Regions from separate parts of the Mycolicibacterium phlei genome, predicted to be linked through region 2. Evidence: riboswitches for the same ligand, from Rfam matches in the RefSeq annotation. Region 2 holds a riboswitch; the other holds the start of a gene.
The links. Region 2 has a riboswitch for S-adenosylmethionine ahead of MPHLCCUG_RS26620 (hypothetical protein). Riboswitches for the same ligand answer to the same signal wherever they lie in the genome.

Region 1 (7,260 bases), 400 kb from region 2:
CCGAGCGGATCTTCTTGGCCGTCACCTTGGGGTCGTCGAGCAGGGCGATCAGCCCGGCCTCGGTGGCCGCCGACTTGCTCATCTTCGCCGTCGGTTCCTGCAGGTCGTAGATCTTGGCGGTCACCTTCTGGATCATCGGCTCGGGGATGACGAAGGTGTCCGGGAAGCGGGCGTTGAACCGCTGCGCGACGTCGCGGGCCAGCTCGAGGTGCTGACGCTGGTCCTCGCCGACGGGCACCAGGTCGGTGTCGTAGAGCAGCACGTCGGCGGCCATCAGCACCGGGTAGGTGAACAGCCCGACGGTGGTGGCCTCCGCCCCCTGCTTCTGGCTCTTGTCCTTGAACTGCGTCATCCGCGACGCCTGCCCGAACCCGGTGAAACAGCCCAGCACCCACGCGAGTTCGGTGTGCTCGGCGACGTGGCTCTGCACGAAGATCGTCGCGCGCTTGGGGTCGATGCCCAGCGCCAGGTACTGCGCGGCGGTGACCAGCGTGCGACGGCGCAGCTGCTCGGGCTCCTGCGGGACGGTGATCGCGTGCAGGTTGACGACGCAGAAGAAGGCTTCGTAGTCGTCCTGCAGGCCGACCCACTGCTGCACCGCGCCGAGGGCGTTGCCGAGATGGAGTGAGTCGGAGGTGGGTTGGGCGCCGGAGAACACGGTCTTTCCGTGCGCGGCCGCGCGATCGTTGCTCATGATGGTCCGATCATGTCACGACGCCGAATCCGTCGTCGTGGGCACCCACCCGCAGCCGGTCAGCCGAACGTGACCGTGACCGGCGCGTGGTCGGTCCAGCGCAGCGCGTAGGCCGCCGGCTTCTCGGTGCCGCCGGAGACCGCGCGCGCCGCCAGGCCCGGGGTCACCAGGTGGTAGTCGATGCGCCAGCCGGCGTCGTTGTCGAACGCGCGCCCGCGCCACGACCACCAGGAGTACGGGCCGCCCTCCACATCGGGGTGCAGCCGGCGCACCACGTCGACCCAGCCGGTCTCGAGAAGCTCTGTCACCCACTGCCTCTCGTTGGGCAGAAAACCGGACTTCTTGAGGTTGCCCTTCCAGTTCTTGATGTCCCGCTCGGTGTGCGCGATGTTCCAGTCGCCGCAGACGACGGCCTCGCGGCCGGCGGTGCGCAGCACCTCCATGCGCTCGGCCAGCGTCGCCATGAACCGTTCCTTCTCCTGCTGGAACGGGGTGTCGGCCTCACCGGTCTGCACGTACACGCTGGCCACCGTCACACCGGCGGTGTCGACCTCCAGATAACGTCCGTGCGAACGGAATTCGTCGGACTCCAGCAGGCGGGCGTCGTCGATCGGGTGCCGCGACAGCACGGCCACCCCGCTGCGGCCCTTGATGTGCGGTTCGGCGGTGGCCACCTGCCACCCCTCGGCGACCGCGGGCGCCAGCGCCTTGGCGACCTGCTCGTCGTCGGCGCGGGTCTCCTGCAGGCACACGATGTCGGCCCCGGTCTCGGACAACCAGTGCAGCAGGCCCAGGTTCTCCGCCGAGCGCTGCTTCACCGCGGCCCGGATGCCGTTGACGTTGATCGTGCTCACGGTCAGCGGGGTGGTCAGATCACTCACAGCGGCAGACCTTAACCGACACACTTGCGGTACCGGCGGTATCACCTTAGTGTCGGGCTGCATGACCGAGCGTGCACCCATCCACCTGGGATCCGGCGAGCCGGTGCTGCTGCTGCACCCGTTCATGATGTCGCAGAGCGTGTGGAAGGACGTCGCCCCCGGAATCGCCGACACCGGCCGCTACGAGGTGTTCGCGCCGACGATGCTCGGCCACAACGGCGGCGGTCGCGGCAAGTTCTTCCTGGACACCCCGTCCCTGGCCGACGACGTCGAACGCCGGCTCGACGCGCTGGGCTGGGACACCGCGCACATCGTCGGCAACTCGCTGGGCGGCTGGGTGGCGTTCGAGCTGGAGCGGCGCGGCCGCGCCCGCACGCTGACCGGCATCGCGCCCGCCGGCGGCTGGCGGCACTTCACCCCGGCCAAGTTCGAGATCGTCGGCAAGTTCCTCGCCGGCTTCCCGGTCTGGCTGTTCACCCTGGTGTTCCGCGAGCGGGTGCTCAAGCTGCCGATCACCCGCTACCTGGCGCACCTCCCGTGCAGCGCCACCCCGGACGGCCTGTCCGACGAGAACCTGCGCGACATCATCGACGACGTCACGCACTGCCCGGCCTACTACCAGCTGCTGATCAAATCGCTGACCGCGCCGGGCCTGCTGGAGATGGCCGACGGCAGCGTGCCCACGCACCTGGTGATCTGCGAGAAGGACCGGGTGCTGCCGCATCCGCGGTTCACCCGGCACTTCACCTCGCAACTGCCGCCCGACACCCGCATCACCCATCTCGACGGCGTGGGGCACATCCCGATGTTCGAGGCGCCCCAGCGCGTCGCCGAGCTGATCGTCGGGTTCATCGGTGAATACTCGAACCCGCCTACGCGGAAGCAGCCTCCAGCAGTGAGTTGAGCGTCTTGCTGGGCCGCATCACCGCCGCGGTCTTCTCCGGGTCCGGGAAGTAGTAGCCGCCGATGTCGGCCGGCTTGCCCTGAACCTCGTTGAGCTCCTTGACGATGGTCTCCTCGTTCTCGGCCAGCGCCTTGGCCAGCTTGGCGAAGTGCTCGGCGAGCTCGGCGTCCTCGTCCTGGTCGGCCAGCGCCTGCGCCCAGTACATCGCGAGGTAGAACTGGCTGCCCCGGTTGTCCAGCTCGCCTGCCTTACGCGACGGACTCTTGTTCTCGTCCAACAGCTTTCCGATCGCGGCGTCGAGCGTGGTGCCCAGCAGCGTCGCGCGCTTGTTCTCGGTCTTGCGACCGATGTCCTCGAAACACGCTCCGAGAGCGAGGAACTCGCCCAGCGAATCCCAGCGCAGGTGGTTCTCCTCGAGCAGCTGCGAGACGTGCTTGGGCGCCGAACCGCCCGCACCGGTCTCGTACATGCCGCCGCCTGCCATCAGCGGGACGATCGACAGCATCTTGGCGCTGGTGCCCAGCTCCAGGATCGGGAACAGGTCGGTCAGGTAGTCGCGCAGGATGTTGCCGGTCACCGCGATGGTGTCCTGGCCGCGGATCAGCCGCTCCAGCGTGTACCGCATGGCCCAGACCTGCGGCATGATCTGGATGTGCAGGCCCTCGGTGTCATGCTCCTTGAGGTACTGCTTGACCTTCTTGCGCAGCTCGACCTCGTGCGGGCGCTCGGTGTCGAGCCAGAACACCGCCGTCATCCCTGAGGCGCGGGCCCGGTCGACGGCCAGCTTCACCCAGTCGCGGATCGGGGCGTCCTTGACCACCGGCATCCGCCAGATGTCGCCCTCCTCGACGTTCTGGCTCATCAGCACCTCGCCGGTGTCGATGTCGACGATGTTGGCCACCCCGTCCTCGGGGATCTCGAACGTCTTGTCGTGGCTGCCGTACTCCTCGGCCTTCTGCGCCATCAGACCGACGTTGGGCACGGTGCCCATGGTCCGGGGATCGAACTGGCCGTGGGTCTTGCAGAAGTTGATCATCTCCTGGTAGATCCGGGAGAAGGTCGACTCCGGGTTGACCGCCTTGGTGTCCTTGGTGCGGCCGTCGGCGCCGTACATCTTGCCGCCCAGCCGGATCATGGCGGGCATCGACGCGTCGACGATCACATCCGACGGCGAGTGGAAGTTCGAGATGCCCTTGGCCGAGTCCACCATCGCCAGTTCCGGCCGGTGCTCATGGCACTTGTGCAGGTCCTCGATGATCTCCTCGCGCTGCGAGGCGGGCAGCGACTGGATCTTGTCGTAGAGGTCGGACAGACCGTTGTTGACGTTGACGCCGAGTTCCTCGAACAGCTTGCCGTGCTTCTCGAAGGCGTCCTTGTAGAAGACCTTGACGGCGTGGCCGAACACGATCGGGTGGCTGACCTTCATCATGGTCGCCTTGACGTGCAGCGAGAACATCACGCCGGTCTTGTAGGCGTCCTCGATCTGTTCCTCGTAGAACTTGATGAGCGCCTTCTTGCTCATGTACATCGAGTCGATGATGTCGCCGTTGTCGAGCTTGACTTCCGGCTTGAGCACGATGGTTTCGCCGCTCTTGGTCTCCAGCACCATCTTGACCCGGCGGTCGCGGTCCAGCGTCATCGACTTCTCGCCGTGGTAGAAGTCGCCGGTCTTCATGGTGGCGACGTGGGTGCGCGACGCCTGCGACCACTCCCCCATGCTGTGCGGATGCTTGCGGGCGTACTCCTTGACCGCCTTCGGCGCGCGCCGGTCCGAGTTGCCCTGGCGCAGAACGGGGTTCACGGCGCTGCCGAGAACCTTGGCGTAGCGCTCCTTGATTGCCTTCTCTTCGTCGGTCTTCGGGTCGCCCGGGTAGTCGGGCAGGTCGTAGCCCTTGGCCTTGAGCTCCTTGATCGCGGCCACCAGCTGCGGCACCGAGGCGCTGATGTTGGGCAGCTTGATGATGTTGGTGTCGGGCTTCTCGGTCAGCTCGCCGAGGCGGGCCAGGTTGTCGGGAACCCGCTGCTCCTCGGTCAGCCGGTCGGAGAACTCGGCGAGGATGCGCGCGGCCACCGAGATGTCGCTGGTCTCGACGTTGATGCCGGCCGGCTCGGTGAAGGTGCGGATGATCGGCAGGAACGCATACGTCGCCAGCAGCGGCGCCTCGTCGGTGAGTGTGTAGATGATGGTCGGCTGCTCGGCTGTCATGCGGTTGCTCTCCCGGCGTCTTGTTTCGCGTTGTGTGTCTGTCGTCGCCTCCCAGTATCGCCCCGCACCCCGGATCGTGTGTGACCCAGGGTGGCCACGGCACACCGGAGTGATCTGGCTACCGACCGGTAACTTTCCCGCGCCGACAGCGCGCTGGCACGCCCCATTCGGTGTGCGCTAGTCTTCGTATCGGTCATGAGTGCCAGCGACAAGCCCCGGCTTGCTGGTCGGCAACCCTCCAACCGCGGTGGGGTGCCCCGGGTGATGACCAGGTTGTGTGACCGTTAGCACGGTCACCGGCAAGCGCGGGTCCGTTGTGACGGGCCCCCAGAGAAGACAGGTGGAGGTCCGGCGTGCGCAGTTGCCGCTAATCGCGTGACAGAACTGAGTACTGGACCAGGCCTGCCAGGCCCCTCACAACAGGAGATTCGATGACCACCGAGCACGACGCTGTCGACCCGAGCACCTGGGCGTTCGAGACCAAGCAGGTCCACGCCGGGCAGACCCCGGACATCGCGACCAACGCACGGGCGCTGCCGATCTACCAGACCACGTCGTACACGTTCAACAGCACCGAACACGCCGCCGCGCTGTTCGGTCTGGCCGAGCCGGGCAACATCTACACCCGGATCATGAACCCGACGCAGGACGTCGTCGAGCAGCGCATCGCCGCGCTCGAGGGCGGCGTGGCCGCGCTTCTGCTGGCCTCCGGGCAGGCCGCCGAGACGTTCGCCATCCTCAACCTGGCCAACTCCGGCGACCACATCGTGTCCAGCCCGCGGCTGTACGGCGGCACCTACAACCTGTTCCACTACACGCTGGCCAAGCTCGGCATCGAGGTCACCTTCGTGGAGAACCCCGACGACCTGGACTCGTGGCAGGCGGCGGTGCGACCGAACACCAAGGCGTTCTTCGGCGAGACGATCTCCAACCCGAAGATCGACATCCTCGACATCCCGAACGTCGCCGAGGTCGCGCACCGCAACGGGGTGCCGCTGATCGTCGACAACACCGTCGCGACGCCGTACCTGATCCAGCCGCTGAGCCACGGCGCCGACATCGTCGTGCACTCGGCGACGAAGTACCTCGGCGGGCACGGCTCGGCGATCGCCGGTGTGGTGGTCGACGGCGGCACGTTCGACTGGACCAACGGCAAGTTCCCCGGCTTCACCGAGCCCGACCCGAGCTACCACGGTGTGGTGTTCGCCGACCTGGGCGCCCCGGCCTACGCGCTCAAGGCGCGGGTGCAGCTGCTGCGCGACCTGGGCTCGTCGGCCTCACCGTTCAACGCGTTCCTGATCGCCCAGGGCCTGGAGACGCTGAGCCTGCGCATCGAGCGCCACGTCGCCAACGCGCAGAAGGTCGCCGAGTATCTGGAGGCCCACCCCGACGTGCTGTCGGTGAACTACGCGGGTCTGCCCTCGTCGCCGTGGCATGAGCTCGGAAAGAAGCTGGCGCCCAAGGGAACCGGCGCGGTGCTGTCGTTCGAGCTGGCCGGCGGCGTCGACGCGGGCAAGGCGTTCGTCAACGCGCTGAAGCTGCACAGCCATGTCGCCAACATCGGCGACGTGCGCTCGCTGGTGATCCACCCGGCCTCGACCACGCACGCCCAGCTGACCCCCGAGGAGCAGCTGGCCACCGGTGTCACGCCCGGGCTGGTGCGGCTGGCGGTCGGCATCGAGGGCATCGACGACATCCTGGCCGACCTGGATCGGGGATTCGCGGCGGCCAAGCCGTTCAGCTCGTCGCAGTCCGCCGATCCGAATACCACGGCGGCGTTCTGATGACGCTGTCCGAAATCGATCCCGAGGTGCTTGTGCGCAGCCTGCCCGCCGAAGGCGAGATCGGCATCGTCGACATCGGTTCGCTGACCCTGGAGAACGGTGCCGTCCTCGACGACGTGCAGATCGCCGTGCAGCGCTGGGGCGAGCTCTCGCCGACGCGCGACAACGTGGTGATGGTGCTGCACGCGCTCACCGGCGACTCGCACATCACCGGCCCGGCCGGTCCCGACCACCCGACCCCGGGCTGGTGGGACGGTGTCGCCGGGCCCGGCGCACCGATCGACACCAACCGCTGGTGCGCGGTGGCGACCAACGTGCTGGGCGGCTGCCGCGGGTCGACGGGCCCGAGCTCGCCGCACCCCGACGGCGGGGCGTGGGGCTCGCGGTTCCCGGTCATCTCGATCCGCGACCAGGTGGCCGCCGACCTGGCCGCGCTGGAGCGGCTCGGCATCACCGAGGTCGCCGCGGTCGTGGGCGGTTCGATGGGCGGCGCCCGCGCACTGGAGTGGATCATCGGCCACCCGGACCGGGTGCGTTCGGCGCTAGTGCTGGCCGTCGGCGCCCGCGCCACCGCCGATCAGATCGGCACGCAGAGCTCGCAGATCGCCGCGATCAAGGCCGACCCGAACTGGTGCGGCGGCGACTACCACGGCACCGGCCGGTTTCCCGACCAGGGCCTGCAGATCGCCCGCCAGTTCGCGCACCTGACCTACCGCGGTGAGCTGGAGCTCGACACCCGCTTCGGCAACGACGCGCAGGAGGGTGAGAACCCGGCGACCGGCGGCCGCTAC
Region 2 (7,260 bases):
GCAGCGTCTCACCCGATTGCAGCTCGACATCGCCCAGCTCGAAGTACGCGCAGTCGCTCATCTTCTAGTACAGCCGAAGGTATTCGGCCACCTCCCAGTCGGTGACGGCCTGGTGGTAACGCTCCCACTCGTCGAGCTTGTACGCAAGGTACGAGTTGAGCATCGTCGGTCCCAGCACCTCGCCGACCAGCGTGTCCGTCTTCAGATGCCCGACCGCCTCCAGCAGGTTGCGCGGCAGCCGCCGGATCCCCAGCTCCTCAGCTTCCTCCGGCGTCATCGAGTACAGGTCCCGGTCGGTCGGCGGGCCCGGATCGATCTGCTGCGTGACACCCTCGACACTGGCGGCCAGCGTGCACGCCAGCGCTAGATATACGTTCATGCACATGTCGGCGGCGCGGTTCTCGATGCAGTAGCGGCTCTGCGGCAGCCGGAACTGCGCGGCCCGGTTGTTGTGCCCGTAGGTGATGTTCGTCGGCGCCCACGTCACCGTACCGCCCTCGAACCCGCCGACCCGCGGCACAAGTCCGTTGTAGGAGTTGACCGTTGGGCACGTGATCGCCGTCAGCGCCTCCGAGTGCGACAGCAGTCCACCCACCGCGTACCGCGCCTCGTCGCTCCACCCGCCGGCGGGCGACTCGAACAGGTTCGCCTCCGGTGCGTCCAGCGAGCGCAGCGAGAAGTTGATGTGTGCGCCCGAGCGCCAGTCGCCCGTCGTCGGTTTCGGCATGAATGTGACGAACATGCCGTGCTTCTTGGCGACCTCCTTAGCCGCCAGCCGCAGGAACACCAGCCGGTCGGCCATCTCCAGCAGGTTGGTGTAGTGGAAGTCCAGTTCGAACTGCGAGTACGCCCCCTCGGCGACCACGTCGTGCAGTCCCCAGTCCAGGCCCTCGAGCATGTCCATCATCTCCTTGAGGAAGGACATGGAGTCCAGCGAGAACTCGACGTCGTAGCCGAACGCCTGCCGGCGCGGCCGCAGCCCGCCGACCTGGCGGGGGTCGTCGTCGAATGCCTTGACGGGCTGGCCGTTCTCGTCGTAGCGCATGACGATGAACTCCGGCTCTATGCCGGCGTAGCCGACGTAACCCTTCTGTGCCGCTTCGGCAATCGTGCGCTTGAGCGCCAGGCGTGGACAGACGTTGTACGGCTTGTCCTCCCAGAACAGGTCGGCGAAGATGATCGCCATGCTGGTGTCCCAGGGGCAGATGTACACCGCGTCCAGGTCGGGCACCGGGATCTGATCGGAGTCCGCGGCGGTCAGCTCCGGCACGAACGACACCGAGTGCACCGCGAACTGCGGGCCCTTGCCCTTGCACAACGCCTCGAAGTCGCTCATCGGCACCGGCTTGGTCTTCGGGATACCGAACAGATCGATCCAGCACGACAGCACGTATTTCACGCCGGCGCTTTCCAGCCGGGCCCGCACTTCGGCGATCTTGGCGTCGTCGGGAACGGCGTCAGCCAATGTCCGCGGGTAGAGCGTTTTCTCGGTGACAGGGGATGCGTCGGTGACGGTCATGGTGGTTCCTCTCGGTCGCGCGACCCGGGACGCCGCCGATGTTCACTGAAAATGAACATCTGTGTCAGTGGTGCTGCTGCGCTGCGCTGCGCCGTCCACGGTCGCTGCTGTGGGTATCTGCTGTACAGCAGCTGTTTTGAGGAATACCGGACGTCGTGGCGGTTGTCGGCGCCACGTAACAAGAATTTACAAACGGATTTTCTGAACAGCTATTCAGTGAAGCTTATTTGGTCGAGAATAAGCCGTCCTGGCTGCGGATATGCGGGATATGTCCTCGCGACAGGCAACGGGATGGGAGGCAGACTCTGAACAGCCATTCAGTGAGTGCTGACCCGGATGACCGCGCGTCGTCGCGGGCGCAGCGTGCCGCCGCCCGTCGGGCACAACTGCTCGAAGCGGCCCGCAAGGTCGTGCTGCGACACGGGCTGGAGCGTGCCCGCATCGCCGACATCGTCGCCGAGGCCGGCGGCAGCCAGGGCCTGGCCCACTACCACTTCCCCTCCCGGGAGGCGCTGCTCGTCGAGATGCTGCGCACTACCGCCGAGGACGACGTCGAGCGTGCCCGCCAGATCGTGCGTGACACCGGCACCGTCGTGCAGAGGCTGGACCGGCTGATCCGGTTGGCGCTGCCGATCTCCAGCGACGACTGGAACTGGCGCTTGTGGGTGGAGATGTGGGTGTCGGGTCTGCGCCACGACGAGATCGCGCTCATCTCCGAGCGGTTCGACACCGGCTGGGCCGACACCGTACGCGAACTGCTCGAGGAAGGCGTCGAGTCCGAGGTGGTGCGGTGCGCCGACCCCACAGCGACCGCGGACCGGCTCTCGGCCATGATCAACGGTCTCGGCCTGCGGATGGTCAGCAGCCGAGCGGGATTCCCGCGCGCCTATGTCATCCGGCTGGTGCGGATGGCCGCCGCCCTGGAACTCGGGATGGACTGGCAGGAGTACCTGCGTCAGGGGCAGGAGGGCTAGCGGGCGGTCGAGAACCAGATCATCCGGGCGGGGGCGAGCGAGCGATTCCGGAACCGGTGGGGGACGGTGGCGTCGAACGTGATTGAGTCGCCCTCGCGCAGCGTGACCACCTCGTCGTCGAGCTCGATGTCGATCGTGCCCTCGGTGACCACGCCGTACTGTGGGCCCGCCGTCTCAGCGGATGCGTCGGCGCCCGGCTCGTAGACGTATTCGCAGAAGCCGACGGCGTCGTCATCCGCCGGCAGCAGCTGCTGTGCCCGGACCCCGGGGCCGACCGCGCGCTCGGGTCGATGATGGGCGCGCCGCACCCGGGCCTTGTTGTCCGCGCCTGCTGTGCCGGCCCCCTCGGTGCGGGGAACAACGTGTCCATCGGCACGTCGAGTGCTGCCGCCAGCGTGGTGAGCAGCCCGATCGAGGGTTCGGAGATCCCTCGTTCGAACTGCGAGATGTGGCTGGGGGAGCAGCCGACGTCAGCGGCGAGCTTGCGGATGCTCAGCCCGCGTTGACAGCGCAGGTCGCGCAGTCGCTCGCCGAGCGTCGCCGTCGGCCCTTGCCCCATGGCGGCATTCTAGGGTGTGCCGGGGCCGGCCGCGGGCGGGAGATTCTCTTGTACTCAATCGGTTTCGGATCATCATTCACCCCCGCAGCGGAACATCCGCCCCCAGCATCCGCTGGAACGCATCCCACGACGCGTCCAGGCTCGGCGGGTACTCCTGCTGCCACACCCGCAGCGGAACGTCCGCCTGCGGGTCGAACCGCGACGCCAGTCGGCGGTACTCCTCGTGGCGCCACTCCCACAGGTGCATCTGCCCGCCGATGGATCCGCTCAGCCTCTGCAGCTGCTTGGCGCGCTCGGCTGCCGACGCGCCGCCCCGTACTCCGGCCCGGTTCATCAGGCTGTGCCTCCCGAGCGGGAACGACACGCCCCACTTCCGGCTGACCGCCGAGTTGACCTCCCGGCAGTTCTCGCACGCCAGCCACGACCACCGTGAGACACCACCTGCGGTGCCTCGGAGGCAGACTGTGCACAGGTCCGCCTCCCGCGACACGTCTGCCATCGGCCAACGCACCGGATTGTCCTCGCACCGGCACGACTGCCACAGCCGCGGCCCGCAAGTGCCGCCCGGCACCGGCCCACGGATACCGCCGCACGGAATGTGCACGTGGAATTCGTGAAGCCGTTCGCGCAGAGCGGCATCGGCCGGAGTGATCTCGTCATCTGTCATCGTGCGCCCTTCTGGTGACGCCACCCCCGGACGTCCACCTCTTGCACGCTTCGCGTGCCCGCTCTTCCCCTGGGGCACCGTGCGGTGGTCGCGCGGTTGCCGGGACGACGGGCCAGGTACCCGAACAGTCGTCCACTCGTGAGCTGTCATCAATTCTAGGAAGCGAGACCGACATCGCCACTCGCGCAGCTGATGCCAGCCAACATCAACCAGTCGTCACATAGTTCCCGGGATCGATCTTGGCTTCACCGGACCACCGATACGCCGTGAGCTTTCCGCCCTTGACGGCGCTGAAGTCCACGCACGCGGTGTAGTCGGTCCAGTCATGCCGGTGCTCCGGTGAACCCTGCCGCCAGTAGTGCCCGTAGAACACCGGAACCTCCGCGGTGTAGACATACGACCGCTCAGCACCGCTGAGCTCGACCTCAGGCAGCGGGGGATAGGGTTCGCCGTCGGAAGTCCGTAACCCTCCGCCCATTTCGGCGATATCGCGCAGCGTGCGCGCCTCGCCGTTCCACCACCGCACCCGGGCGTTGTCCCTCGGGATACCGTCCTTGTCGTGGTACTCCGGCTGCCCATGGGCGACGAGGCTGATCTCCGGTCCCTTCAGCAGCGTCGCGACCGCGTCGTGCAGATAGCCGCCCTCGGGAGCCGCCGCCACCAGGTGCCCCAACTCCGTGAACGGAGCGGCTGAGCCGCAGTGCTCCTCGAGCAGCTCGATCGAGTCGTCATGCCAGCACGCATGCACCACCCGCAGCTCGCCCAGATCCAGCCACAGCGGGATCGTCGCGAACCACTCCAGGCACTGCCGTCGATCCTCACCCTTGACCTGCTCGAGGAACGCCGCGTGCTGCCTGGTGTTCTTCTCCGACCACGGATCGTCGGGATCGTCATGTGGCCGAAGGAACTTCCCGCTGCCGACGGGCCACTCCGTGTGGTACGCCAGCGCGTTGAACTCGTGATTGCCCATGACGATCCGGGCGCTGCCGGCGTCGACCATCGCCTTGACGATCTCGAGCACCCGCAGCTGCTCGTCGCCGCGGTCGATGAGATCGCCAACGAAGAGCGCCTGCCGATGCGGATGCCGGTAACCCCCGGACCGGCCCTCCGCATAGCCGAGCGTGTGCAGCAACTCCTCCAGTTGGGTCGCGCAGCCGTGCACGTCACCGATCACGTCATACCCGGATTGCATATACCTCCCCCTTTCATGCAATGCGCCGCAGCGCCTCTCGGAATGCCCGGTTCGGGTGCGCGCCCGGCAGCGCCGCCACCACGTCGCGCAACGCCTGATCGATGTCGATGCCGCGGGCCCGCGCCCCGTACAGCGCTCCAACCGTCGGTGTCCTGCTGTACGCGGCCACACAGTGCACCAGCACCGTGCGCCCCTCACTGCGCAGCTGCTCGATCAGCCGCACCGTGTCCAGCAGCACGAAGTCCAGGTGCGGATTCTCGTCAGGTTCCGCCCGGTCGATCAGCCGCACCTCGATGTGGGGGATGTCGCGACGCACGTCGTCGTCGGCCACCCGGCACAGCGACACCACCGCGTCGACGTCGGGCGGCAGCCTGCGCAGCACCCCGATCCCGCCGAGCACCACACCCTCGTCGTGCGGGTGGCGCGCGCAGAGGTCGACATCCGAACCCGGATAGGAGAAGTCGAACAGATCGGGCTTCCCGCCGCGCTTGATCGCCGACCCCAACGCCACCAGATCGCGCCCCGTGGTCCCCGGCCAACCGTGCAGCAGCCGCCGCCACTCGGCCGGCACCGCCGACGCCCCGTAGGCCGCGCCCAGCAGGCCACCGGCGATCGCCGCGACCGTGTCCGTGTCGCGTCCGCACCGCACCGCGGCATCCAGCGCCAGCCGCAGGTGGTCCGCGCGGAACACCCCGGCGTCGGGATCGTCGACCGGTACCGGCGTCGTCGAGACCGCCGACCACGCCGCCTGCAGCGCCGCCACCACCCAGCCGTTGTTCGGGAACGACGCGGGTGTCGCTGCCTCCGCGGCGGCCAGGCGCTGCGACCACAGGTCACGCCGATCCGCGGCCAGGTGCGGCAGTCCCACGCGCACGTCGAGCTCACCGGTGCGCACGGCGTGCCGAATTGCGCAGCTCCACAACACGCAGGCGTCACCGGCGTCCTCGTCGTAGTGGGTCAGCTCGCTGATCGCGCGCGCGGCCTCGACCAGGGCGTGCTCGTCATTGAGATAGGCCAGCGCCACCGGAGCCGTGCGCATCAACGACCCGTTGCCCGCCGTGCGACCGGTCTGACGATGCAGCTCCTCGGAGGCGCGTCGAGCGCGCCTCGCCGTGATCTCCTGCCCGCGTGACGCCGACCGCAGAACCGATCGCGTCTGGATACCAACATCTTTGGCGTTATGCGACCACTCCAGCCAGCGCCTCACGATCGCGTCCTGCGCCGGCTCGTCGCGCAGATCCGCGCCCGTCGCCGCGACCTCGGCGATCGCGACGGCCATCGCCGTGTCATCGGTCCACTCGCCGGGACCCCACAGCCCGCCGCCGACCATCGCCACGTCGAGCTCTGGTCCCCGCGGCGGCTGGAACTCGTACGGCGCACCCAGCGCATCCCCTGCGGCCGTTCCCAGCAGTACACCTTCAACGCGGTCATCGAATGAACCCATGTCATTACCCCCTTCGACATCTATTTTGCGCAAAAGTGCGCAAAATGTCAATTGAGGGGTACGCTGAGCGCCAAGATGAACGAGTACCGGGACTCCAGCGGGCGGAAGTTGACCGACTATCCGCGGCCGTCGGTCGCCGTCGACACCGCAGTCCTCACGCTCGAGCCGGAACTCGGTCTGGCCGTGCTGGAGGTACGTCGGCTGAAGACTGCCGGGTGGGCGCTGCCCGGCACCTTCCTGCATCCGGGGGAGACCCTCGCCCAGGCGGTCGACCGGTCACTGCGCGAGAAGGCCAACGTGCGCGGCCTGTCGCCGCGTCAGCTCCGGGTGTTCGACGACCCGGCGCGCGACGATCGCGGGTGGGTGCTGTCGGTGGCGCACGTACAGGTGGTCCGGCTGGACCGGCTTGCCGACCGTTTCGCCGAGACCACCAGGCTCATGCCGGTGGACGCACCCGGACGGCTGCCCTACGACCACGCCGACATCATCGAGTTGGCCGTCAGCGACGTGCGGGCGCACTATCGCGAAAAACCGGACCCGGACAGGCTTCTGGGTGAGGAGTTCACCCTGCGCGACCTCCGTCTGGTCCATGAGACGGTCGCCGGTGAGCCGTTGCAGCGCGACACGTTCCGACGGGCGATGGAGCCGTATCTCGTGCCGACCGGGTTGAGAAGCGCACGGGGGAGGGGACGTCCGGCGGAGCTTTTCAGACGGCGAGAGTGAGCCCTACGGGCGAATCACCACTGATGCGAACAGCTCCCGCAGGACCAATACGGATCTGCGCCCGTCACCACACAGCCGGCCAACCTCACCCACGGAGGCACATCGAAGCTTGCCGGCATCCCGTACTGCAGATTCCTTGTTCGCTGAGCCCCGCACCGTGGACACACGGGGCGCTGGGCGAA

Region 1: another riboswitch for S-adenosylmethionine. It lies ahead of MPHLCCUG_RS07280 (bifunctional o-acetylhomoserine/o-acetylserine sulfhydrylase); the one in region 2 lies ahead of MPHLCCUG_RS26620 (hypothetical protein).

What each region holds. Positions count from the first base shown of each region.
Region 1 is NZ_CP014475.1:1,529,442-1,536,701, reverse strand. It holds gene trpS (tryptophan--tRNA ligase) at 1-694, opposite strand, end outside; gene MPHLCCUG_RS07295 (exodeoxyribonuclease III) at 754-1,554, opposite strand; gene ephH (epoxide hydrolase EphH) at 1,637-2,479, shown strand; gene MPHLCCUG_RS07285 (NADP-dependent isocitrate dehydrogenase) at 2,448-4,685, opposite strand; SAM riboswitch class IV at 4,877-4,997, shown strand; gene MPHLCCUG_RS07280 (bifunctional o-acetylhomoserine/o-acetylserine sulfhydrylase) at 5,117-6,469, shown strand; gene metX (homoserine O-acetyltransferase MetX) at 6,469-7,260, shown strand, end outside.
Region 2 is NZ_CP014475.1:1,128,495-1,135,754, forward strand. It holds gene MPHLCCUG_RS05375 (alpha/beta fold hydrolase) at 1-61, opposite strand, end outside; gene MPHLCCUG_RS05380 (glutamine synthetase family protein) at 65-1,519, opposite strand; gene MPHLCCUG_RS05385 (TetR/AcrR family transcriptional regulator) at 1,840-2,493, shown strand; gene MPHLCCUG_RS26610 (cupin domain-containing protein) at 2,490-2,801, opposite strand; partial or broken gene MPHLCCUG_RS26615 (helix-turn-helix domain-containing protein) at 2,909-3,052, opposite strand; gene MPHLCCUG_RS26620 (hypothetical protein) at 3,129-3,386, opposite strand; SAM riboswitch class IV at 3,752-3,863, opposite strand; gene MPHLCCUG_RS05400 (metallophosphoesterase) at 3,925-4,911, opposite strand; gene MPHLCCUG_RS05405 (ADP-ribosylglycohydrolase family protein) at 4,925-6,355, opposite strand; gene MPHLCCUG_RS05410 (NUDIX hydrolase) at 6,431-7,078, shown strand.